3 regions of the Paenibacillus ilasis genome follow, and region 2 is predicted to be linked to each of the others. Evidence: predicted binding sites of a transcription regulator. Region 2 holds the regulator's gene; each other region holds the start of a gene.
The links. The regulator Rex, encoded in region 2, represses fermentation and respiration genes when NADH is low (regulators of the CRP and FNR family bind a similar motif). The targets are predictions, from matches to a motif close to TTGTGAAATATTTCACAA.
Positions count from the first base shown of each region.

Region 1: a site for Rex is predicted at 5,615-5,632, ahead of hcp (hydroxylamine reductase). Genes of this name have one in related genera too.
Region 3: a site for Rex is predicted at 2,499-2,516, ahead of pflB (formate C-acetyltransferase). Genes of this name have one in related genera too.

Region 1 covers NZ_JBHDJG010000003.1:590,242-598,630, forward strand. Annotated here, with positions in the region: gene ACETK5_RS26855 (hypothetical protein) at 1-617, opposite strand, end outside; partial or broken gene ACETK5_RS26860 (23S rRNA (pseudouridine(1915)-N(3))-methyltransferase RlmH) at 733-849, opposite strand; gene ACETK5_RS26865 (hypothetical protein) at 1,763-2,008, shown strand; gene ACETK5_RS26870 (hypothetical protein) at 2,015-2,164, shown strand; gene ACETK5_RS26875 (thiamine pyrophosphate-dependent enzyme) at 2,237-4,534, opposite strand; gene ACETK5_RS26880 (2-oxoacid:acceptor oxidoreductase family protein) at 4,531-5,553, opposite strand; gene hcp (hydroxylamine reductase) at 5,761-7,446, shown strand; gene ACETK5_RS26890 (carbohydrate-binding protein) at 7,608-8,389, opposite strand, start outside.
Region 2 covers NZ_JBHDJG010000001.1:3,702,042-3,710,430, forward strand. Annotated here, with positions in the region: gene ACETK5_RS16615 (acetate/propionate family kinase) at 1-395, opposite strand, end outside; gene ACETK5_RS16620 (3-hydroxyacyl-CoA dehydrogenase family protein) at 392-1,264, opposite strand; gene ACETK5_RS16625 (AAA family ATPase) at 1,399-2,901, opposite strand; gene ACETK5_RS16630 (hypothetical protein) at 2,894-3,427, opposite strand; gene ACETK5_RS16635 (cell wall elongation regulator TseB-like domain-containing protein) at 3,697-4,215, opposite strand; gene ACETK5_RS16640 (amidohydrolase) at 4,247-5,548, opposite strand; gene ACETK5_RS16645 (redox-sensing transcriptional repressor Rex) at 5,523-6,188, opposite strand; gene dinG (ATP-dependent DNA helicase DinG) at 6,251-8,389, opposite strand, start outside.
Region 3 covers NZ_JBHDJG010000001.1:3,866,648-3,875,036, reverse strand. Annotated here, with positions in the region: gene adhE (bifunctional acetaldehyde-CoA/alcohol dehydrogenase) at 1-2,271, shown strand, start outside; gene pflB (formate C-acetyltransferase) at 2,592-4,838, shown strand; gene pflA (pyruvate formate-lyase-activating protein) at 4,882-5,625, shown strand; gene ACETK5_RS17520 (ABC transporter substrate-binding protein) at 5,832-7,190, shown strand; gene ACETK5_RS17515 (carbohydrate ABC transporter permease) at 7,282-8,166, shown strand; gene ACETK5_RS17510 (carbohydrate ABC transporter permease) at 8,166-8,389, shown strand, end outside.

The DNA of each region.
Region 1 (8,389 bases), on a different contig from region 2:
ACTAATGCACTAACAATTTCATTAAAAACCCGCTTCCAATCATCGTATTGGCGTTGATTGAAAGCAATTTGCGCCCCATTGACAGTATGCATATAATTATATTTCCCATGAACATACTGTGAGCTTCTACGATAAAGTTGAACTATTTTATCACAGAAGCCCTTTGCTTTGTCACCTAATTCCGGACAAAAAAAGTGTATGTAATAAATTGAAATAATAGCATCCTTTTTCTCATTACCTGTAGGGTCGTTTAAATTTGCCCATTTGACATCATACATATCTTTTTTCCACTGTAAAAAGTCGTAGTTATGGTCATAAAAATACAGGAATGATATTCCCAGCTCCAGTGAACTTCTGAGCGACATAAACGCGTTCCTATATAATCCATTTGCTGCAGAATAAACTGACGAGAATAAGTCCCAGGTTGCTTCCTGTAAAACATCAACTGCTTCAATTTGCTTTTTTTCTCTTAAGAAAAGTACCCACTGGTCAAGGACATTTAAACTTATATGGGCAGTAGCAAAATCTTCTGGACGTTCTTCTACACAACGTTCCAAATTTGAACTAATGTGCTTGGAAACTTGCAGCATTTCTTCTACGATTCTTGGTAAGCTCATATTCCCTCCAGTAGCAAGCTCTGCTCATACCATTTTACTAATGTTATAAATATTAATCTACAATAATATAAAACAACCAAATCTATTATGCCCGTTGGCCCATTTACTTCCTATATTATACACCAAGACTTAAAATTTGCGTCACTTGTGATACGGTTCCCGCCCGGTAAATCTGCTCCACCAACACCAGCCGCATCAGCTGGTGTGGCAGGGTCATGCGCCCGAAGCTGAGTAAATGATATTCATTGGGAGAATCTGCAGAACGGAACCTTCCGAAATGAGATCATCGATTATACCATTCGTTGCCTGTTCATGAAGCTTAGCGATATTCGAAATTATCTGGAGCCACACCATCAGATTAGTAAATATTATGATCAGTTCCTGAACCTGAGAAATGAAGTTTTCAGTTCTCCTTCTACCTGGTATACTGTCGAGTTCTTGGCGGATAAGATGAATATGAGTCGGTCTTTTTCCAGCATATGTACAAACCTTTGGCATATCGGTAATTAACGATATCATCCTTAACAGAATAGGATATGCCTCTTATTTAAAGAACACATCGTATGCGATCAGCCATTTTCTGAAATTTGCGGTTATGAGAACGATGTACATTTTATGCGGCGATTCAAAAAGTTCGTAGGACTAATTCCAAATGAATACAGAGGAAGGTCTGAGGGTGGGCAATAAGTCTATGTTCTCTCTCTTCTCTTCCCCTTTCTTTAGACTTGGTTGACGGTTTGAAAACACTAAACAACTCCAAGAACGGAAGTTGTTTTTGTGTTTAAATTCTTTAATTTTAAAATTTGTATCAGCTGGTTTCATTCTTCCATTGTCGACTCGTTGAGTCCGCAAGTGACTGATTGGGTTCTCTATTACTTCTTTGGAAAATAAGCATCTTACAAAAGTATACCCAAAGGGTTTAGACATTTCACCGAGAATGGGGTTACCTTCCACTTCTTTCATTTCATATGTTCTGACATCTTGTCATGATGTGCTCGAACGATAAACCTCTTGATTTTTATTGTTCAGTGATTCCAGATTTACCACTTCATCTATAAAGATTGGACGGCAACCACAAGTTTTCGCAGAAAAGTTTGATACGTGAACATGAATGGTATTTGAGGCGAAGAGCTCATTCATAACCATTGCTCCAAAATGGCATCCTCGAACTTGAGCCCGAAGGGTATCATGAAGCATATGATGCTGATTATGATGAAGAATATGTTGACGAATATGGTGATGAGGAATATGAAGACGACGAATACGATGAAAGCGAGGATCAGGAGCGCGGACCTAGATCTATGGAATGCCCGAGCTGCGGAGCCAGGATCATCATATATGCTAATGATGAGAAGGAATGCGACTATTGCGGTAACGTGATTAGCGCGTAAAATGCGATGAAGAACGTTCTGCAAGCTGAGAAGCTGCCTCGTGCGATCTTTGCTGCTTCCGATCTAATCGCCATTGGCGCGATGAGAGCTATCGAAGAACATAATTTATACTCCTCTTTCGATCGCAACCACAGAAAGTACCTGCTCCAAGGATGAGCAGGCACTTTTATTTTTGAAAATAATAATCAGATCTTTAGGCTGCACGTAGTTTTTCAATTCTTCTAAGATTTAAAGCAGCGGGTTCTCGTGTTTCGCTTTCAGAATCGACCAGCGCCGCTCCACTTCTTTTTCAAATTCGCCAAGCATTTCTTTGTTTTCTTCCTTGAGCAGATGTCTTGATTTGCCCATATATTTCAGCCAGTCGCTGAGCGGTACCTGTTTTTTCTTCGCTTCAGGATCGTACGTAATATTCGTTTCTCCCTGCTCCACTTCATACAGTGGGAAGAAGTTTGAATTCACGGCCGCGCGGACGATGTTCTCCCCATCCTTGTCGCTCGATTTCCAGTTCAGCGGGCATGTGATCAACAGCTTGCCGTAGACGGTACCAACATTCTGAGCGTACCACTGCGCTTTCGCCGCCTTTTTCACAAGATCCTGCGGGAATGCTTCCGTCCCCGTGAATACGTACGGAATATGTGCCGCTGCCATCATTTGCACCGTATCTTTATGATGGAACGCTTTGCCCTGCTGCTGTTTGCCGACACCGGACGTACTGGTCATATGCCCTAATGGCGTAGAGTACGAAAGCTGCGCACCGGTGTTCATATAGCCTTCATTATCATATTCCAGAATGATCAGATTATGGCCCCGCAGCGCCGTCCCGATGGCCGAACCCATCCCGATGTCCATGCCGCCGTCGCCGGTCACCATCACAAAAGTGAAATCCTCAGGAACTTCGATTTCCCCACGGCGTTTCTTCTCAAGGAACGCTTCTACCGTGCCGGATAAAGTAGCCGGTCCGTTCTGGAACAAATTATGAATGAAGCTCTGCTTATGCGAGTTATATGGATAACCCGTTGTTGTGATATAAGCGCAGCCGGTATGGAATAAAGTAACGACATTGCCTTCAATCCCTTTGAAAAAGAGCTCCAGCGCCGGGAAAATACCGCAGCCCGGGCAAGCTCCGTGACCGGAAGCAAACCGTTTCGGTTTCGCGGCAAGCGCCCGCATCGGCGGTACTTTAACGGATAATTTACTTGTCTCTTCATCCACCTTTACAGTGATCAGGCCAGATTTAAAGCTGTCTCCATTCATCGGGGTAATGACCGGCTGCAGTCTCTGCTCCTCAACTCCCGGTGTTTGGCCGTAATAATCAAACGGCACTTTGGCATAGCTGAGCTCCATTGCCTCGATCGTCAAGGCAAAAAAAGCTTCCGCGTCATCCGCGTAATAGTCTTTCCCGCCAAGTCCAAATATGCGGGACAGCACAATAGGCTGCGGACCACGGATTTCCTGCAGGGCCGCTTTGACCTCATGGGTCAGATTGGCCCCGTGTGCACCGTAAGAATCGGCACGTTCGCCAACCAGTAGTGCTTTGACACCTGTCAACGCCTCGCGGATTTCTCTTGCCGGGAACGGCCGGAGAATATTCGGGCTGATTATGCCCGCTTTAATTCCTTTCGCCCGCAGCCGATCCACGACGTCTTTGGAGGATTCGGCCGCCGAATTGAGCAGGAATAAAGCCACCTCCGCGTCTTCCATGCGATACAGATCAAGCGGCGAATAGGATCTACCGGATAAAGCCGCGTATTCCTCTGCCACTTCCTTGAATACCTCGCCCGCACGGTACATGGCGTTTGACTGTTGGTAGTGGTTGTTCATCAAATCGTCGCCGTTCATATAAGCCCCAACAACGATCGGGTTGTTCTCGTCCAGCACATGTGGATATTCAGGTGCCTTTTCCCCTACAAACGCCTGAACGGTTTCCCGGTTCGTAAATATTTGTACCCGGCGTTTCTGGTGTGATGTAAAAAATCCGTCATAAGCTACAATGACCGGCAGGCGTACGTCTTCATGTTCCGCGATTCGCAGCGCCATGATATTCATGTCATAAACTGCCTGCGGTGAACGAGCGGTCAAAATCACCCAGCCAGTGTTCAGGCCGTAGTAAAGATCCGAATGGTCACCACGAATATCCAGCGGTCCGCTGACCGCACGCGTCACCAAATTCATGACCATCGGGAAACGTGTGCCCGCCTGCACAGGAAGCTGTTCGATCATATACAGGAAACCATTCGCGCTGGTAGCATTGAATACCCGTGCTCCGGCTGCGGCCGCACCGTAGCAAATCCCCGCCGATCCATGTTCGCCGTCAGCTGGAATCAGCTTGATGTCATGTTCGCCGCGTGTACGCATCATGTCAAGATATTGGGCGATTTCCGTAGAAGGTGTAATCGGAAAATAACCCATAATGTGATAGTTAATCTGGGCAGCCGCCATGGCAGCCATTTCGTTGCCCGATTCGAAGACTGCCGTTTGAGCGGCCGTCAGCTTGTTCTCCGTTGTTTCTTGAATTTGCATATTCATGATCGGACTCCCTCCGCAGTTAAATAGGGAAATGATTGCGGCACACGGTGCTGCTCCGCATAGTACGGCTCTTCTAACATGGCAGCTAAAGCGGTGGTCGGACAAGCTTCGATACACTTCAAGCAGCCTTTGCAATACTGATAATCGATACCTTTCATAAACATCTGCATATTCCCGCGCTTATCCGGTTTCTGCTCCCACACGATGCAGAAATCTGGACATACCGTATCGCAGGCGGCACAGTGAATGCAGTCCTCTATCTTGTACTCTGGCAAATATCCCTGCCGGGAGCCGCTAAGATCCTTCAGGACACTGTTCGCAGTAACGTTCAGAATCCCGCCCGGCTCCTGCGTTTCATATCCAAGAATCGGCTGCGGTCTTGCGAAAGCGATTTGGTCTATAAGCTCTGCGCCATTTCCTAAGGAAAGGAACTGGACTTCGTTATATCCTCTGTCAAAGGTCCGCACATTCGCTTCCACGAGGTGGGGCAGCTTTTTCTCAAATGTTGTGCGGATCACCAGCCGCATATCGTCCGGGTTCAGGAAGCTGCAAATCCGGAACAATGCCCCCAACATGGCCGTATTCACTTTGGTTTTTTCCTCAACGGAAATTTTCAGCGCATCAACTACGGCCAGCGTTCCCTGCGTCATGTTCAGATCAACGGCCACTTCGGAAAGGGCTCGCGCCGTATTCACAAGCACCGTTCCATCAGGCTGTAATCCGCTTATGACATCTATCGTCTTATACAATGCTTCATGAAATACGCCGACGACATGCGGCTGCTCAATGGGACTGTGATCGCGGATTTCCACCTCGGAATCGCAGAACCTTACGAAACTCTTCACGGGCGACCCTTTTTTCTCCGAACCATAGCTGGAAAAATTCGAACCGTTAAGTCCGGAGCCGGTCACCCCGGCTTCGGCCAGCATTTTTCCGGCCAGATTGGCGCCAAGCCCGCCGATGGATTCGAGACGGATCTCGAAAAATCCCAGTTCATTCTTTTGAGGTAAAATCGACATGTTCTCTCCTCATTTCTTCTTAGGTCATTAATTCCAGTTTAAAAGAAGAAACGGACCGGGTTTGTGATTAAACTCACTACTTAAGAAATTGTGATTCCAATCACTATGTCGGTTGTGGGAGCGAAGTATACTGTCTTCAACAGTCCAATTGCGAGGCAATCTTATACTGACCTTAAGGCAAAAAATCACGAAATTGGAGGAGAAATAATGTATAACAACGCCCAAGAGACCTTAAAGCATCAACCGTCCATGTTCTGCTTTCAATGTCAGGAAGCATCCAAAGGAACAGGCTGCACCATTGTCGGAGTATGCGGCAAACCGCATGATGTGGCGAATCTGCAGGATTTGCTGATTTATCTGCTGAAAGGTATCTCTTTTCTCAGTCTGGATGTCCGGCTGCCAGAGGTGCTTGAACAGCGCGTATCGCTGTTTATGATGGACTCCTTGTTTGCAACGATTACGAACGCCAACTTTGACCGCGAGGTTTTTGTGGGAAGAATCCGGGAAGCGATCGAGCTCCGCGACGAGGTGCGAACCTATTATAACGAACAATATCCGGAAGGAACCGCCAATCTCCCTGATGCTGCCGTCTGGCAGGCGGATAACGAAGCTTCTTTTGATGAAAAAGCACGTACGGTTGGTGTCCTCTCGACCCGCAATGAAGACATCCGCTCGCTGCGCGAATTGATTACTTACGGCTTGAAGGGGATGGCTGCTTATACGTACCACGCGCTTCATCTGGAGAAGGATGATAACGAATTAAACCGGTTTATGCGCCGTGCGCTTGCCGCCACGCTTGACGACAGCCTTGAAGTGCAGGATCTGGTAGCTTTGACGATGGAAACCGGTAAATACGGCGTCAACGCCATGGCGATGCTTGATGAAGCGAACACCTCTGTTTACGGAAATCCGGAAATTACGAAGGTCAATATCGGGGTAAGAAACCGGCCCGGCATTCTCATCAGCGGCCATGATCTGAAGGATTTGGAGGAGCTGCTGAAGCAGACGGAAGGAACCGGCGTGGACGTGTACACGCACAGTGAAATGCTGCCTGCCCACTATTATCCGGCATTCAAGAAATATGAGCATTTTGTAGGCAATTACGGGAATGCCTGGTGGAAGCAGAATAGCGAATTCGCAGCCTTTAACGGACCGATATTAATGACAACCAACTGTATCGTTCCGCCGAAAGACAGTTATAAGGACCGTATCTATACAACAGGCAACACGGGGTTTCCGGGTGTCCGCCATATTCCAGAAGGAACAGACGGTGCTCCCAAAGACTTCTCCGCACTAATCCAGCAAGCGAAAGGATGCCCGGCTCCAACGGAACTTGAAACGGGTGAGATCATCGGCGGTTTCGCTCATGCCGCTGTCATGAACGTGGCCGATCAAGTCGTCGATGCCGTGAAATCCGGGGCGATCCGCCGCTTCTTCGTCATGGCCGGCTGCGATGGACGGATGAAATCCCGCAACTATTACACGGATTTTGCGGCTGAACTTCCAACAGACACGGTCATTCTAACTGCAGGCTGTGCCAAGTACAAATACAATAAACTGGATCTAGGCGAAATCGGCGGTATTCCGCGGGTCCTGGACGCTGGTCAATGCAATGATTCTTACTCCCTCGTCGTGATTGCATTGAAGCTGAAGGAAGTATTCGGCCTTGAGGATATTAATGATTTGCCGATTTCCTATAACATTGCCTGGTATGAGCAAAAAGCGGTTATCGTGCTGCTTGCCCTGCTTTATCTTGGCGTTAAAAATATTCATCTGGGCCCTACGCTCCCTGCATTCCTGTCGCCTAACGTCGCCAAAGTCCTCGTGGAAAACTTCGGTATCGGCGGCATTACCAATGTGGAAGATGACATGAAATTGTTCCTTGGTGCCTAATTAGTAGTCGAAGAAAACCTGATAAAGAAAAATGGGCATGGGTTATGCAAGCAATGATCTGCTTGGTAACTCATGCCCTTTCAAATTAAATAAGCCGCTTCCACTCAACAAGGAAATCCTTCCACGTCGCTATTTTTCAATTTACCTATCAATGTAACACCTTAATTCTTACCGCCATAGCCCTTGTAAGTAGCGTAAACTGCATCTGCATATTGATCTGCCAGAATAGGACGGCCATAGGAATCCGTAGCTCCCGGATACCAGTTATCTCCACCGTTGTAGTGTAATAATCCGTTGTAGATATTTCCAAACTTCACAATCTTCTCATTTAAAATCAACGCGCCCAGATATACCTGATCTTGTTCACTGCTATGATTATACGCACGGCCAAATTTTGAGCTGAATTGAGATAAATACGCATTGCGTGTGTTTGGTTCTACCTGCATCAATCCGTCGCCGGCCGATGGACTACCTGGTAAACCGGCTCCAAAGCTGCTTTCCTTTTTGATAACAGCACTTAACAATAAAGCAAAATCTCCGCCTTTCCCATAGGCATTGTCCGCATTCATGACATATGTCCATATATGGCTTGGAACTTCGGCAGGCTTTGTTACTGTAGGAGGTGGTGAACCCGTATAAATCTTGACCGATGACATTTTGTCATTGATCGTGTTGCCAACCCAGGAAGAATCTGAAGTAAAGGTCCACTTGGTTCCTCCAAAATTATCATTCTCGTATACTTCAACCGTCCAACCGCTTGGAACCTTAAGAGACGACATCCAGTCATTCGGAATTCCGTTTGCGTTCAACTGAGACAGTGTATAATTGCCTATCCCGAGTGTCACTGCTTTTCCTCCATAGTTTATATCTGCATAGAATGTTACTCCGTTCGTTGTCGGTGGTGTGGTTGGTGGCGTAGTTCCACCGCTACCGTCTTTCTGCC
Region 2 (8,389 bases):
TTAATCCCCATCATCGATGCGGGATTGTGAAGCGGAGCCAAATCGAACAAGCGGCGGATTTCCGCTTTGGCGTCACTGTCAACGAGCGCGGATTCTTTAAAAGACTCCCCGCCGTGCACGACACGGTGTCCAACGGCCTGAATGCTTTCGATAGAATCGATCACACCGTGTTCCTCGTTCGTGAGCATGCCAAGCACTTTGCGGATCGCCGTGGTATGCTCCAGAATTTCGCTAACTTCCGTAACATCCTGTTTTCCCGTCGGCTTATGCGTCAGAATCGAGGAGTCCATGCCGATCCGCTCAACCAAGCCTTTTGCCAGCACGGATTCATCCGTCATGTTGTACAGTTGATACTTCAGTGAAGAACTACCTGCATTAATTACGAGAATATTCATACCCGATCACCATCCTTATCGTACTTGAAAAAGCCTTCCCCGGTTTTGACGCCTAGTTGCCCTGCGCGGACCAGTTTTTTCAAGACTATCGATGGACGGTATTTCAGTTCGCCGTACTCGCGGAACATGCGCTCCAGCGCAGCGAGAATGGAATCCAAGCCGAAACGGTCGGCCATCTCAAGCGGCCCATGCTGGAAGTTATATCCGATTCTCATCGCGTCATCGATATCTTCCGCCGAAGCCACGCCTTCTTGCAGCAGATGCATCGCTTCGTTGATCATGAGAGTGATCATGCGGGTTGTAACGAAACCTGGAGACTCATACACCATGATGCCTTTTTTATCCGAAACTTCTTCAACAAAGCGTTTCGTTTCCGTAAACGTATGTTCGGAAGTTTTCAGGCCGCGGATGATTTCAACAAGATCTACCTTGGAAACAGGATGAATGAAGTGCATGCCAATAACACGCTCAGGATATTTGGTAGAGCTGGCGAGCTCCGTCAAACTAAGCGTGGATGTATTACTTGCTAATATCACATGGCTCGGACATACTTGATCGAGCTGTGTAAATACCTCTTTCTTCGCTTCCAAGTCCTCTATAATGGTCTCAATCACCATATCGCAGGTGCTAAGCTCGGCAAAATGAGTTACTTTTTGAATCCGGTTCAGTATGAGTTTCTTCTCTGCCTGGGTAATTCCCCACTTCTCCAATTGTTTATCTAGACTGGTCTCGATCATTCGGTATGAATAGTCCAGTTTCTCTGGAGTTTTCTCTACGAGCAGTACGTCAAGACCTTTGGCTGCCAGCATCTCCGCAATGCCCTGCCCCATAGTCCCGCCGCCTACGACGCCGATTTTTTTGAAGTACATGGTTTCTACTCCACCCTTTCCTTATCTCTATACTTTATTGTACCCCATTTGTCGAAAAATACATTTTCAGAGCACAAAGTATAATAATATCTTAGCACGACAAAAAAGTAAAAAAAAATAACCAGCATAACAATTTATGCTGGTAAAAGCGCGTTTTCACGAAATTGACAACGAAATTGTTCCCCAGAGAGGATTTCTTCCTTTAAAAGGATATCAAGAGAATTGTCGAATATTGGCCGTTTTTGTCCCAAGAGATTCTTAGTGCGGTTCATTAACTCTTCCAAAATCACATTATTCTCTTTCATTAACTCTTCAGTTGTTACCATGTTCATGTTAACAATGCCCAGCGACGTCAAACCCGACTTCATCATCGTCTCCACGATGTTCAGCGATTGCTCAAAGTCATTGCTTGAGCCTGTGCTTCGCCCCCCGTAAAAGATCTCTTCGGCGGCCGCACCGCCAAGCGCGATCATAATTTGCTCTTCGAGGAAGGTTTTTGTATACAGATACTGCTCCTCCTGCGGGTTATGACGTACATAACCAAGTGCTTTACCACGCGGGCTCAGCGCAACTTGTTTCACACTCCCGGGACGCACAAGCTCTGCCATAATAGCATGTCCCAATTCATGTATGGCAACGCGCTTCTTCTCTTCCAAATTCGATTCGCGGTCGGAACGCTCACCCATCATTACCTTATCAATCGCCATGGACAAATGGCGCTGATGGATAAACTGTTCATTCTCGCGCATCGTATAAATGGCCGCTTCATTCATGACGCTCTCAAGCTGTGCACCCGAGAAACCGTAAGCTTCCTCGGCGATTTTCTCCAAGTCAACATCTTCATGCAGCGGCTTATTACCCGCATGCAGATTCAAGATATGAGTGCGTCCCTTCTTATCCGGAAGATCTACTTGAATATGACGGTCGAATCGACCTGGACGCAGCAGTGCACTATCCAGCATTTCTTTCCGATTTGTCGCGGCGATAACTAAAATGCGAGGCGTATCCTGTGAATAGATGCCATCCATCTCGGTTAGCAGCTGATTCAGCGTCTGGTCATACTCGCGCTGCTGGCCGCCTTCGCGTTTACCGCCAATGACATCGATCTCATCGATGAAGATGATGGCGTTTTGTTTGTTTTCTTTTGTCGCACGATTCCGGGCATCCTTGAACAAATCCCGGATGCGCCCCGCACCAACACCGACGTACATCTCGACAAATTCACTGCCGGATGCAGCAACAAAGATCGAATCCGTATAATGAGCAGCGGCTTTCGCCATCAACGTCTTCCCTGTTCCCGGAGGCCCGGTTAGGAGAATGCCCTTCAATGGACGAATGCCGAATTTCTTAATGTCTTCATGACGAATCAGAAAATCCAATGCTTCTCGCAGTTCTTGTTTAGCATTATCCTGCCCGCCGATTTCTTCGAACGTCAGCTTGGCAGGTCCGCTCTTTTTCCGCTTGCGCTCATTCCCTGCGCCTACAGCAATACCGCCTTTCATTTTAGCGATAAACAACAAGCCGCCTACAAGTCCTGCAGCGATGAGCAAGGGCACGATGTTCACGCCGACAAATACGAGGAATACCAGCAATACGGGAATAAAGCCTAACATGATTTCTTTAGCCAATTTAGGCATGATTCCACACCTCCATGTTGCCAGGCTGACGCGGCAAGATTATAAATTTACCAGACTTGCCGTCTGACAAGCTGACATAGACATTGGTGTCATCGATGGTTGCTTTTGCTTTCAAATTCGGAGACTGGGCAGCAAGCTGCTCGAGCGATGATTGAATATCGGTATACTGCTTATTATCCATTGCTTCGGCGACTGAAAGCATGGCCTTCTCCCACCATTGATCCAGTGCTTCCGAGGAATGGTCCTCCACCTGGATTTTCAATTCCCGCTTGCCAATCACAGACTTGCCTTCCTTCTTAATATGCTGAACCAAACCTTGTAAATTTGTATCTGGAGCCAAATCAAGATTCAAAGTAACGGTATTCTGTTTAATATCTATATGAGAATCCTTCACGCCGTCATATTGTGACACAACATTTGCCAGCGGATTTTGCAAAGCCATCTGCCGATACAGAAACCATCCGCCAAAGAGAACCGATGCTGAGATCACGACAGTCAGCATGATAGGTACAATGCGTAGTTTCATGAAGTTCCTCCTTCATTTCCTGTATAAAATTTTGTCTATCATTTGGTAACACAAAAATACATATAACAACGATATATTGCGATGCATGTAATTTATATGCTCGTTTTGTACAAGTACGAGTATATCACATCTTATATACTTTTTCATGCATGTCTGTGAAAATATTTAGAACAGTTTTTCCATATTTTTTCTGAATGCGCTTACAATTATGAAGGAAAAAGAGAAGCCCCCTCTTAAATAGTAAGGGACGCCTCTCTTTACTTCGTTTATTATTGATTTGGAAGAATAATGTCATTACCGATCGTGTTACCGTCTTGAAAACGATAAAACCGATAGCCGCGCTGACCGTTGTGTTCATACTGCAGCTGCCAGGCATACTCGCCTTCATACATTCCAGGCAGCAATCGCTTAATTTCCACACCAGGCAATTCGTTATAAATCTGATCCCGAATCTGGGCTTCCGACATCCCTGTATTCAATAAAACGGACTGGACAGCATCGGCACCTTCAACAGGTATGTTGTCATCTGTAAATTTTACCCATACCATACGATCTTGATTGTCCTGATCCTTGCCGCTTACCACCCAATAGTTATTATCCTCGCCCCACACCGATTTATAGGTCTTTCCGGACGAAACCAATTGGCCATGCTGCTTGGCGGCAGCAATCGCCATTCTTTCTTCATTCCAAGTGTCTTTCATAACATATGAATAATAGAGCTGTAAACCAAGCAGTAACAGCAGCACGCCGGATACACTAAGCAAGATCCACTTCGTTTTTTTCTTCAAATCCGTCTTCCTCGCTCCCCTTGATTATTCCCTAGAGGGTTGTAAGACGCTCAAAGGCACGCTGCGCTTCCCGCCGGATACGTTCCTCATCGAGAGTAAGGCTCGCGCCATTCTTCACGACCTGCTTACCGTCAACCCATACATGCTCAACATCCTTCGCACTGGCGGAGTAGATAGCATGAGAAATATAATCCGTCTTCGGAAGGAAGTGCGCCTGATCCGTGTTCAGTGCGATCATATCTGCCTTCATTCCTACCGCAAGCGTACCGATATCCGCAAGGAAAGCTGACTTGGCACCATACTCTGTACCCATCCGAAGCGCTTCGGATGCAGGAATCGCGGTTGGATCCCCGCTTACTCCTTTATGGATCAGTGCCGCCAGGCGCATCTCTTCAAACATATCCAGATTATTATTGCTCGCAGGTCCATCGGTACCCAAAGACACGGTGACCCCGGCTTTCAGTAGTGCAGGCACGCGAGCGATGCCGCTGGCAAGCTTCAGATTGCTGCCTGGATTATGCGACACCATCACTTGATGCTTAGCCAGGATTTCGATTTCTTCATCGGTCAGATGGACGGCATGCGCAAGCAGCGTTGGACGGGAAAACATGCCAAGCTTCTCCAAATGGGCAACAGGGCGGAGTCCGTAATCATTTACATTCTGAGCGACTTCCGTTTCCGTTTCGGACATATGCGTATGCAAAGGCAGATTCAGATCATGGGATGCCTGAACGAATTTCTCGATGAAATCCGGCGGGCATGTGTAAGGTGCATGCGGCGAGATCATCGCCGTAATTCTTCCATCCGCCTTGCCATGCCAGTCTTTCGCGAATGCAACCGCCTCATCCAGCTTCTGCTGCTGCACCTCAGGCGGACATAATCCGATGACACCGCGTGTCAGTACGCCGCGCATTCCTGAGTCCTGCACAACCTTTGCAACCTGATCCATATGATCATACATATCCACAAACGTCGTGGTTCCGCCTTTGATCATCTCAAGCACGGAGAGTGAGGTTCCCCAGTACACATCGTCGGCCGTGAATTTGGCTTCCATCGGCCACATTTTTTCCTGAAGCCATACCTGCAGTGCCAGATCGTCGCCATAACCGCGGAGAAGCGACATCGCCGCATGTCCGTGCGTGTTCACCAATCCAGGCAGGAAAAACAGATGGGTTCCGTCGATAATTTCTGTTCCCTCTTGGACGGTTGGCTCTTCTTCACCCAGGTAGGTTATCCGGTCATTCTCTACAACCATATATCCGCGTAGCACGGACCTTCCTTTCTCTAGTACCGCAAACGTTCCGTTTTTAACCATCCACTTCGTTGTCGTCATGTGCTGTATCCTCCTTACCGTTATCCAAATAATAGGCCAAACTTTGCAAATCCGTAGTAAAATCAGCCGTATGAATCCGGATATGGGATGGAGCTTTCAGGATGGTCGGCGCAAAATTCAGAATAGCCTCGATGCCTGCGGCGATAAGCTGATTCGCTACATTTTGCGCTTCAAAATCCGGAACGGTAATAATCCCGATACGAATGCCGTACTCATGAACCGTCTTCTCCAGTTCCTCCATCGGCTGTACAACCAAATTGTTTATTTTCATACCAACTTTGGGAGAATACGAATCGAAAACCGCCACAATCTTCATATTGTCCTTCAGAAATGCATTGTAATTTGATAATGCATGTCCAAGATTACCGGCCCCAATCAATGCGACATTGATCTTCTGGTCCAGCTTTAGAATCTGGCGAATTTTCTCGATCAGATAAGATACGTCATATCCGATCCCTTTCCGTCCAAAATCACCGAAATACGCTAGGTCCTTACGAATTTGAGCAGGATTGAGGTCCAGTTTTTGTCCCAGTTCCTGGGAGGAAACCGTGGAGACCTCCCTTTTCTGAAGCTCATTCAAATAGCGCAAGTATACAGGTAATCTGCGGACCACGGCTTCCGAAATTTTTTCCGATTTCATGCATGCTCCCCCTAATAATAGGTTAATAACTACATTTCAATGTGATCGTTCATGGTTTCACTTTATTCAGCTTGGTTCTCTACGCCTGCCTCTTCCTGCAGCCATTCCGAAATTCGGGGAACAATCCCCTCGGTCGGCATGTGCTCCATCTTTGGTCCCGGCAAGGAATATAGGAAATATTTTCCGTAATAGGATTCAATGACCCGGGTATCGTACACGATGACAATCCCCTTGTCTTGCGCTGTCCGTACCAGTCGGCCAAATCCCTGTTTGAAGCGAATGACGGCTTGCGGAACCGAAAGCTTCATGAAGGGGTTCTTCTTCTGCTGCTGCAGCAATTCGCTCTTGGCTTCAACCAAAGGGTGATTCGGCGGCTGGAACGGCAGCCGGACGATCGCAAGGCAAGTGAGCGCCTCACCGGGTATGTCAACCCCTTCCCAGAAGGAGCTGGTACCCAGCAGAACCGAGGCGCTGCTATCCTGGAATCTCCGGATTAACTTGGTACGGCTGGTTCCATCCATCCCTTGTCCCAGTACGGTAATATCGCTGGATGCCAGCGCCTCCTTCAAGGGCTCATGCACCTGACGCAGCATCCGGTACGAGGTGAACAGGACAAGCATACGTCCATGCGTAGCGATTGCCGTATCGGCCAATGATTGCACTAGTGTATTCACAAAGAGTGCATCCCCGACCGAGCCCTTCACGCTCGGAAAATCGCGCGGCACGACAAGGAGAGCCTGCTCCCTGTAATTAAACGGGGACGGCAGCAGAACCGTGTTCAGGTTGCCGCTATCTGCCGCTTCCTGTAGACCCAAATTCTCGATCATGAACTGGAACGATTTGTCCACCGACAAGGTCGCCGACGTCAGGATCACGCTTTGTTTCTTGTCAAAAAACAATTCCTTCAAGTGGGTGCTTACATCGACAGGCACCGCATAAAGTTGCAGCGATTTCCCGCGGAAATTGCCGTTAGCCTCCATCCAGTATACCGTGCCTTCATCATTCAGGGCCATGAAGGACCTCAGGTCCTCGCGGTGTGCGGCCAGGTCCTTAAACAGACCCGATAGGTCTGTTAACAGACTGTCGGCACTGTAATCGTCGAGATCTTCCTTCATTTCGGCGATCAGCTTGTCACCCTTGCGTACGACATCGCCCAGTATCACATGAATTTGATGTTCCAGCTCGGCAAGCGAATCCCAATCCTTCGGCTTCTTAAGAGGCGATAAGCGAAGCGAGAATTGACCGGCGTCTCCTGGAGATGCATCTCCGCGTTCCGGAAGCAGTCCGAACAATTGATCGCTGAGTCGATCCCAATTCTCTTTTACGGTGATCAGATCCGGATAAATCCGATCTATGATGGAAGACCACTCGACAGCCTTCTCATGGGATGAAACTTGCAGCAGCTGGCGAAGAGCCGGGAGCTGACCGCTGCGGCTGTCTTTGTACATACGGGTTAGCGTATGGACAACCGAAAAATATTTCATCTGCAAGCCAAGGTGCTTACCGGCGACATCCTCCAGATGATGCGCTTCGTCGATGACGAGACGCTCATAACTCGGAAGCAGCTGGTGATTCGCTTTTACGTCGGTGAACAGCTTCGAATGGTTCGTAATGACAACATCCGCGATGCCCGCTTCATGCTTGGCTCTGTGATAGTAGCATTTGCGGAACCATGGGCAGGCACGGCCAAGACAGGAATCCGAATCGCTGGAGATGGTCTCCCAGAAATCCCCTCCGCGGCCGCCAAGGTTCAGCTCCTCATCATCCCCGTTCTCCGTCTGGGTCAGCCAGACCAGCATCTGCGCCGCGGTGATCACATCTTCCTTCGGTGAATGAAAATCTCTTCTATTTATTTTATGTTCAAATTTTCTCAAACACAAATAATGGCCTCTTCCCTTGAAAATAGCCGCTTTAAACGGAAAAGGAACAACCTGGGTGAGCAGGGGAATATCCCGGTCACGCAGCTGTTCTTGAAGGTTGATCGTATGCGTGCTCACCATAACCTTCTGTTCCTGCTTCACGCTTTGATAAATCGACGGCAGCAAATACCCGAGGGATTTGCCTGTTCCCGTGCCGGCCTCGATTAATAAATGTTTATTGTTATCGAGTGCCTGCATCACTTCCTGGAACATCATGTCCTGGGCATCCCTGCTCTCGTAATGAGGCAGCGTTTCCTTCAGGCGTTCACGTACATCATTCAT
Region 3 (8,389 bases), 160 kb from region 2:
ATCGGGATTATCATGGGGATAACCCCGGTAACCAATCCGACGTCCACGACGATATTCAAAGCGCTGATCTCCATTAAAACAAGAAACCCGATCATTTTCGGATTCCATCCATCCGCTCAGGCCTGCAGCCGGGAAGCTGCGCTGATATTGCGGGATGCCGCCGTGAAGCAAGGTGCTCCTGCCGATTGCATCCAGTGGATCGAAGCTCCTTCCATGGATAAAACCAATGCGCTCATGAATCATCCTGACGTCGCCTGCATTCTGGCTACGGGCGGTTCGGCGATGGTTAAAGCGGCATACAGCTGCGGCAAGCCGGCCCTCGGCGTAGGACCAGGTAACGTGCCCTGCTTTATAGAGAAGAGCGCCGACCTGGATCAGGCGGTGAACGACTTGATTTTGTCCAAAACCTTTGATAACGGCATGATCTGCGCTTCGGAGCAGGCTGTCATTATCGAGGAGCCTATATATCATACAGCGAAGAAAAAAATGATCGCCAGCGGCTGTTATTTCGTCAACAAGGAAGAACTGGCGAAGCTGACTGCGCATGCGATGGTATCGGAGAAATGTGCAGTCAATCCATCCATCGTCGGAAAGCCGGCCGCTAAAATTGCCGAGGCATGCGGTTTCGAGGTGCCGGAAAGCACCAAGATCCTGGTCGCCGAGCTGGAAGGGGTCGGTCCGGCTTATCCGTTGTCCGCCGAGAAGCTGAGTCCGGTTCTGGCCTGCTATAAAGTAAAGGACGCCGAGGAAGGCATAAGACGCGCAGAAGAGATGGTTGCTTTTGGCGGCATGGGTCACTCGTCGGTGATACACTCGCACAATGAGGACATCATCATGAAATTCTCGGATCGGATGAAAACCTGCCGCATCCTGGTGAACCAGCCTTCTTCGCAAGGCGGCATCGGCGATATCTACAACACGAACCTGCCATCGCTGACGCTGGGCTGCGGTTCGTATGGACGTAATTCCACTTCGTCGAACGTGACGGCTGTCAATCTAATCAACGTGAAAAGGGTGAACCGCAGAACCGTGAATATGCAGTGGTTTAAAGTGCCGGACAAAATTTACTTTGAAAAAGGTTCCACGCAGTATCTTGCGAAAATGCCGGAAATCACCCGTGTCGCTATCGTTACCGACCCCATGATGGTGAAGCTGGGCTATGTGGAGCGGGTAGAGCACTATCTGCGTCAACGCAGAGTGCCGGTAGCCATCGAAGTCTTCTCGGAGGTCGAGCCGGATCCTTCGACAACGACCGTAGAACGCGGAACGGAGATGCTTGCCAGGTTCCAGCCGGACTGTATCATCGCCCTCGGCGGCGGATCGCCAATGGATGCAGCCAAAGCCATGTGGCTGTTCTATGAATATCCGGATACGGACTTTAACAATCTGAAGCAAAAATTCATGGATATCCGCAAACGGGTCTATAAATATCCGAAGCTTGGACGGAAGGCGAAGTTCGTTGCCATTCCAACAACGTCGGGAACGGGCTCGGAAGTGACTTCGTTTGCCGTCATCACGGACAAAGGGCTGGGAAATACCAAATACCCGCTGGCTGACTATGAGCTGACACCGGATGTGGCGATAATCGATCCGGAATTTGTGTACACCTTGCCTAAAACGGCGGTAGCCGATACCGGAATGGACGTTCTGACACATGCCATTGAAGCCTACGTATCGGTGATGGCCAGCGATTATACGGATGGGCTTGCCATCAAGGCCATACAGCTGGTGTTCCAGTATCTTGAGCAGTCGGCGCTTACCGGTGACAAGCTCGCCCGCGAGAAAATGCATAATGCTTCGACGCTTGCCGGCATGGCTTTTGCGAATGCGTTCCTGGGCATCAACCACAGTCTTGCACATAAGTGGGGCGGCCAGTATCACACGGCACACGGACGCACTAATGCTATCCTGATGCCTCACGTCATCCGTTACAACGCCAAGAAGCCAACGAAATTCGCGGCATGGCCTAAATACACCCATTTTGTAGCTGATGAGAGATATGCTGAAATCGCACGGATTCTGGGGCTGCCTGCAAGAACGACGGAAGAGGGCGTAAACAGTTTGATTGCCGCGATCCGGGAGCTGAACAGCAAGCTCGGTATCGAGGAGTCGTTCCAGCAGCTTGGCATCGATCCTAAAGATTTCGAGAAAAATGTTGAGCATTTGGCGGATCGGGCTTTTGAAGACCAGTGCACAACGAGCAATCCGAAGCTGCCGCTGGTGACAGAGCTCGCAGAAGTTTACCGCAATGCATTCTACGGCCGGTTCTGAATAGGATAGGTATTGAAACGCCGATCATGAAGATCTGTGAAGGTTTTGAGGTAAGGTATGCGAGACCAGGACCAGAGTGATAAAAATCACGGGAAAAGTTAAGTTTGTGATTATTATCACAGATACAAGAGATCAACAGGACTACAATAAAGGTGTAGAAGGAAGCTGAATCTCAGATCTTTGATATAGAAGCTTGAAGGCACAAGGCGGGGTAGTTGCATCATTGGTCGTGAAAATAATCACATTTAAAGATCTGAGATAGATCAAGGTGTGGCCCCGCCTGTCCTTGCAAGCCCCAGCAAATCTAGGAGGGATTCGATATGTCGGTGATTGAAAAAGAAGCAGGCTGGAAAGGTTTTAAATCAGGTAAATGGACCAAGCGAATTGACGTTAATGATTTTATTGCAGAGAACATTACTCCCTATTATGGCTCTGATGAATTTTTGGCAGGACCCACGGATAACACCAAAGCACTGTGGGATATCGTATCGGATTTAACCATAAGGGAACGGGACAACGGCGGGGTTCTGGACGTGGATGTCCATACACCTTCAACCATCACCTCCCATCAACCTGGCTATTTGGATAAGGATAAAGAACAGATTGTCGGCGTTCAGACCGATGAGCCGTTCAAGCGCTCGATTCAACCTTTTGGCGGGATCCGGATGATGATTGATGCGTGCAACGCATACGGCTTTGAAATGCCGCAGGCCGTTGTGGACATCTTTAACGGCATCCGCAAAACGCATAATCAAGGCGTGTTTGACGCCTATACTCCTGAGATGAGAGCAGCGCGCAAGGCCGGGATTATTACGGGACTTCCTGATGCGTACGGTCGCGGACGTATCATCGGTGACTATCGCAGAATATCGTTATACGGTGTAGATGCACTGATTCAGGACAAATTGAGAGAACTCGCCGAGCTTGAAGTGGATGCCATGGATGAGCCGGTTATCCGTTTGCGCGAAGAATTGTCTGAACAAATGCGGGCACTCAAGGAACTGAAGGAAATGGCGGGTATGCACGGTTTTGACATTTCCAAGCCTGCGAATACGGCGAAGGAAGCATTCCAGTGGTTGTATTTCGGTTATTTGGCTGCGATCAAGGAACAGAATGGCGCTGCGATGTCGCTTGGCCGGGTATCTTCTTTCCTTGATATTTATATTCAGCGGGATCTGGCTGAAGGCAAGCTGACGGAAGAGACAGCCCAGGAATTGGTCGACCATTTCGTTATGAAACTTCGGATCGTGAAATTCCTGCGTACGCCGGATTATAACGAGCTGTTCAGCGGGGATCCGACGTGGGTGACGGAATCCATCGGCGGGATGTCGGTAAACGGTGAGACGAGGGTGACCAAGAACAGCTTCCGTTTCCTGCACACCCTGTACAATTTGGGACCTGCTCCGGAACCGAACTTGACGGTGCTGTGGTCGGAGAAGCTGCCGGAAGCCTTCAAAAAATACTGTTCGAAGGTTTCGATCGAAACCAGTTCGATTCAATACGAGAATGATGATCTCATGCGTCCGATCTACGGAGACGATTACGGCATCGCCTGCTGTGTATCCGCCATGCGCATCGGGAAGCAGATGCAGTTCTTCGGAGCCAGAGCGAACCTTGCCAAAGCGCTGCTGTATGCGATCAACGGCGGTAAGGATGAGAAATCCGGCGCCCAGGTTGGACCGGAATATCCGGCCATCACCGCCGAGGTTCTGAGTTATGATGAAGTCATGAAGCGATTCAAGCCGATGATGGAATGGCTCGCGAAGCTCTATATGAATACACTCAACGTTATCCATTACATGCATGACAAATACAGCTATGAACGGATTGAGATGGCGCTTCACGACCGGGATATCCTGCGCACGATGGCATGCGGCATCGCAGGCCTGTCCGTAGCAGCGGATTCACTGAGCGCGATTAAATATGCGAAGGTGAAGCCGGTACGCAACGAGCAAGGGATTGCGGTGGATTTTGAAATCGAAGGCGAGTTCCCTTGCTACGGCAACAACGATGATCGCGTGGATAGCATCGCCGTTGAGTTGGTCGAAGCCTTCATGAGCATGATTCGCAAGCACAAGGCTTACCGTGATGCCATGCCGACCCAATCGGTGCTCACGATTACGTCGAACGTCGTATACGGCAAGAAGACAGGAACCACGCCGGATGGACGTAAGGCAGGCGAGCCGTTTGCTCCGGGCGCGAATCCGATGCACGGACGCGATAAGAAGGGAGCTCTCGCTTCGCTGACCTCCGTGGCCAAGCTGCCTTATGAGGACAGCCTCGACGGCATCTCGAATACGTTCTCGATCGTGCCCAAAGCACTTGGTAAAGAGAGTGATATCCGTGTGAACAACCTGGTTTCGATGCTGGACGGTTATTTTGGCAGCAAAGCGCACCATCTGAACGTCAACGTATTTGACCGGGAGCAGCTGATCGATGCGATGGAGCATCCGGAGAATTATCCGCAGTTAACGATCCGGGTATCCGGATATGCGGTCAACTTCGTCAAACTGACGCGCGAACAGCAGCTCGATGTCATCAACCGTACGTTCCACGGATCGATGTAAGAATGGAAGACAACCATAGCGGATACAGAAAGGATGACGCACCATGCTAAAAGGTCATGTACACTCCATAGAAACGTTCGGAACGGTGGACGGTCCGGGTATCCGCTTTGTGCTCTTCATGCAGGGCTGCCTCTTGAAGTGTCAATACTGCCATAATCCGGATACCTGGGGACTGCATGAAGGACGCGAGATGACGGTGGAGGACGTGCTGGCTGAGATTGAACCTTATCTGAGCTACTACCGTTCATCGGGCGGCGGATTAACCGTCTCCGGCGGTGAGCCGACATTGCAGTATCCTTTTGTCACAGAGCTGTTCAAGGAAGTAAAGCGCCGCTGGAATTTGCATACAACGCTGGACAGCAACGGCTATAATGAACCGGAGAAAATATCGGAATTGTTGGAGTTTACCGACTTGGTGCTGCTTGATCTGAAGCATATCAACGACGAGAAGCATATTAAGCTTACCGGGAAGTCCAATGAAAGGACGTTAAAGACCGCCCGCTGGCTGTCTGACCATGATCGGAACATGTGGGTCCGGCACGTCTATGTGCCGGGCATCCATGATAGCGAGGACGACTTGATTGCACTCGGTCAATTCATCCGGACGCTGCACGGCGTGGAGAAATTCGAAATCTTGCCTTACCATCAGATGGGTGTGTACAAATGGAAGGAGCTCGGCATGGCTTATCCATTGGAGGGCGTGCCTTCTCCGTCCGAGGAAGAAGTGGCACGCGCTTACCGGTTGATTGGCGAGATACCCGAGAAAATACAGACTGTCCAGAATTAATGCCACCCGTATAATACTAAACATAATATGTTATGATTAATAACAATAACCTTTCCTAGATATGGAAGGGTTATTGTTTTTTGTAGAGGATTTTATCCCTTGGATAGAAAAATATCGACCTATCGAAAAGTGGAATCGCTTTCTATAATGAAGATGTAAGGAAAGCGCCTATCAAGTATACAAACACTTCGGGAGGGTCAAAGACAATGAAGAAAAAGGGTCTGGCATTATTCATGTCGCTTCTGTTCGTCTCATCCACGCTTTTGTCTGCATGCGGCGGCGGTGACAAGGCAGCAGAAAAACCGTCAGGTGGTTCGGAAGGAACGGTGAGCAATGAGCCGTTTGAAATCACCATTCGCCATACGCAAGTAGGTGAATCCAAGAAGTTCCGTCTCGCATTGCTGAACGATGTGGTCAGTAAAACCGAAGAGGCGGTGCCCGGACTGAAAATCAAGCTGGACGCTGTAGACTCTGAAGTGAACCGTAAAGAGAAGTTGAGAGGCGAGATGGCAGCCGGTAAGCCGCCGGAAGTATTCGACGTGTTCGGCAGCCCGGATGCAGGCGTATATTCCAAAGAAGGCTTGATGCTCGATTTGACTCCGATTTTGGATGAACTGGGCATTAAAGACAAATTTACGACACTGGACCCGTTCACACATGACGGCAAGATCTACGGATTGCCAATTGGCGGTTCCATTGAAGGTATTTTCTATAACAAGGATTACTTCACACAAAAAGGCCTGAGTGTTCCAAAAACATTGGCCGAACTGGAGCAAATTGCCGAAACGATCAAAGCCGACGGCAAGATTCCTTTTGCGCAATCCTCCAAGGATGCTTGGATTCCACTCATGACCACGAATAACCTGTGGAGCTACTATGCAGGTGCGGAGGTTACTTATGGCTTCAAGACCGGAGAAACCAAATGGACGGATCCGAAAGTCGTGGAAGGTGTGAAGAAGCATCAGGAATGGGTGGAAAAAGGGTACTTCAAAAAAGGCGAGCTCGGCTTCGAATACGCGGATATGAGAAACCAAATGATCACCGGCGAAGCCGTCATGATGATGGACGGATCGTGGGCAAACTCCGTATTTAGAGATCCGGCTCAAGCAGGTGATATGGTAGGTAAGGTCGGCTACTTCAACTTGCCTCCGGTTAATGAAGGCGACCCTGTCATCGTCATGCAGGACGCAAACAACGGATATGGATTCTCCGCAGCGGTAGCAGAAGATCCTCGTAAACTTCAAGCGGTTAAAGAATTCATTAAAAATATGTGGACAGATGAGATGCAGCTTCGCGGACTGAAAGAAGACGGTGTACTGCCGGCCATGAAGATGGATCTGGCAACAATGAACTCCACTTCGGATGATCCGCTTATGCAGGACATTTTCAAAGGCGTCAGTGAGATCAACAAATCCTTCCCTGCCTTTGATGCACTTGTTCAAGCAGACGTGAACACCGCACTGAGCATGGGAATTCAGCAGGTCATCGGCGGCGAGCTTGATGCCGAGAAGATGCTGGAGAATGTGCAAGCAGCGCAAGAAGCGGCTAATGCTTCAGAGGAATAACTAAAATTCTAGACGAAAGGGCACCACCCGCTGCGGTACATGGGGGTGCCCTTTCGCCTAAACAACATCAGACATAAATACGGAGGTTACCATGAACAAAGCGCTGAGAAATCCTCTGATTTACATCGTTTTTGTGCTGCCGGCATTCTTGCTGTTTCTGGCTTTTTTCATATACCCGATCTTTACTGCGTTTGACAACAGTTTTACGAGCTGGAACGGCATTTCCAAAGATGTGAAGTACATTGGGTTCGATAACTATGTGACCGCCTTGAATGACGATGCTTTTTGGAAGGCTGTCAGGAACAACGTTTATTTCATTCTCTTTTCCTGTTTAATCCAGGTTCCGACAATCGTATTCTTCTCCCTGTTAATCGCAAACGTGAAGCGGTTGAAGGGGCTTTATAAAACGGCGGTTTTCGCACCATCCATCATGTCGACGGCTGTGATCGGCATTTTATGGGGATTCATTTACAACCCGGACTTTGGTCTGATGAATGAGATTTTAGGGCTGGTTGGAATTGAACCCATCTACTGGTTATCGGATAGCAAATGGGCCATGATTGCCATCCTGATCACGAATGCGTGGCAATGGACCGGCTTTTACATCGTGATGGTGCTTGCCGCAATTTTATCCATACCCAAAGAGCTTGATGAGGCTGCGGCAATGGATGGAGCGACAGGCGTCCAAAGAGCAACCAAAATCACGCTTCCCTTAATTATGCCAATTATCTCTGTTGTAATCATGCTGTCGATCGCGGGAGCCATGAAAGCGGCGGACATTATTCTGGTTATGACCAAGGGCGGGCCGGCCGGCTCAACCGACGTTATGGCGACATATATGATTCGATATGCGATTACGAGCTTCAAGCATGGCTTTGGCAATTCGATCGCCGTGCTGATCTTCCTCTTCACAATTATCGTAACGGTGCTCTACCAGGTGCTGATCGCAAGACGCAACGAAAGGATTGAATACTGATGAGAGCAATAAAGAAACTGATCCCGCACATTTTTCTGATGGCATACTTGCTCGTCATACTGTATCCATTCCTGTTCGTCCTGTTCTCTTCCGTGAAGGTAGATAACCAGTCCATTGCAACGAACCCTTTTGGTTTGCCTAGCACGCTGGTATTTGATAACTATGTGAACGCATGGGTGAGCGCCAAGATTAGCACGTATTTCTGGAACAGCTTATACATCGG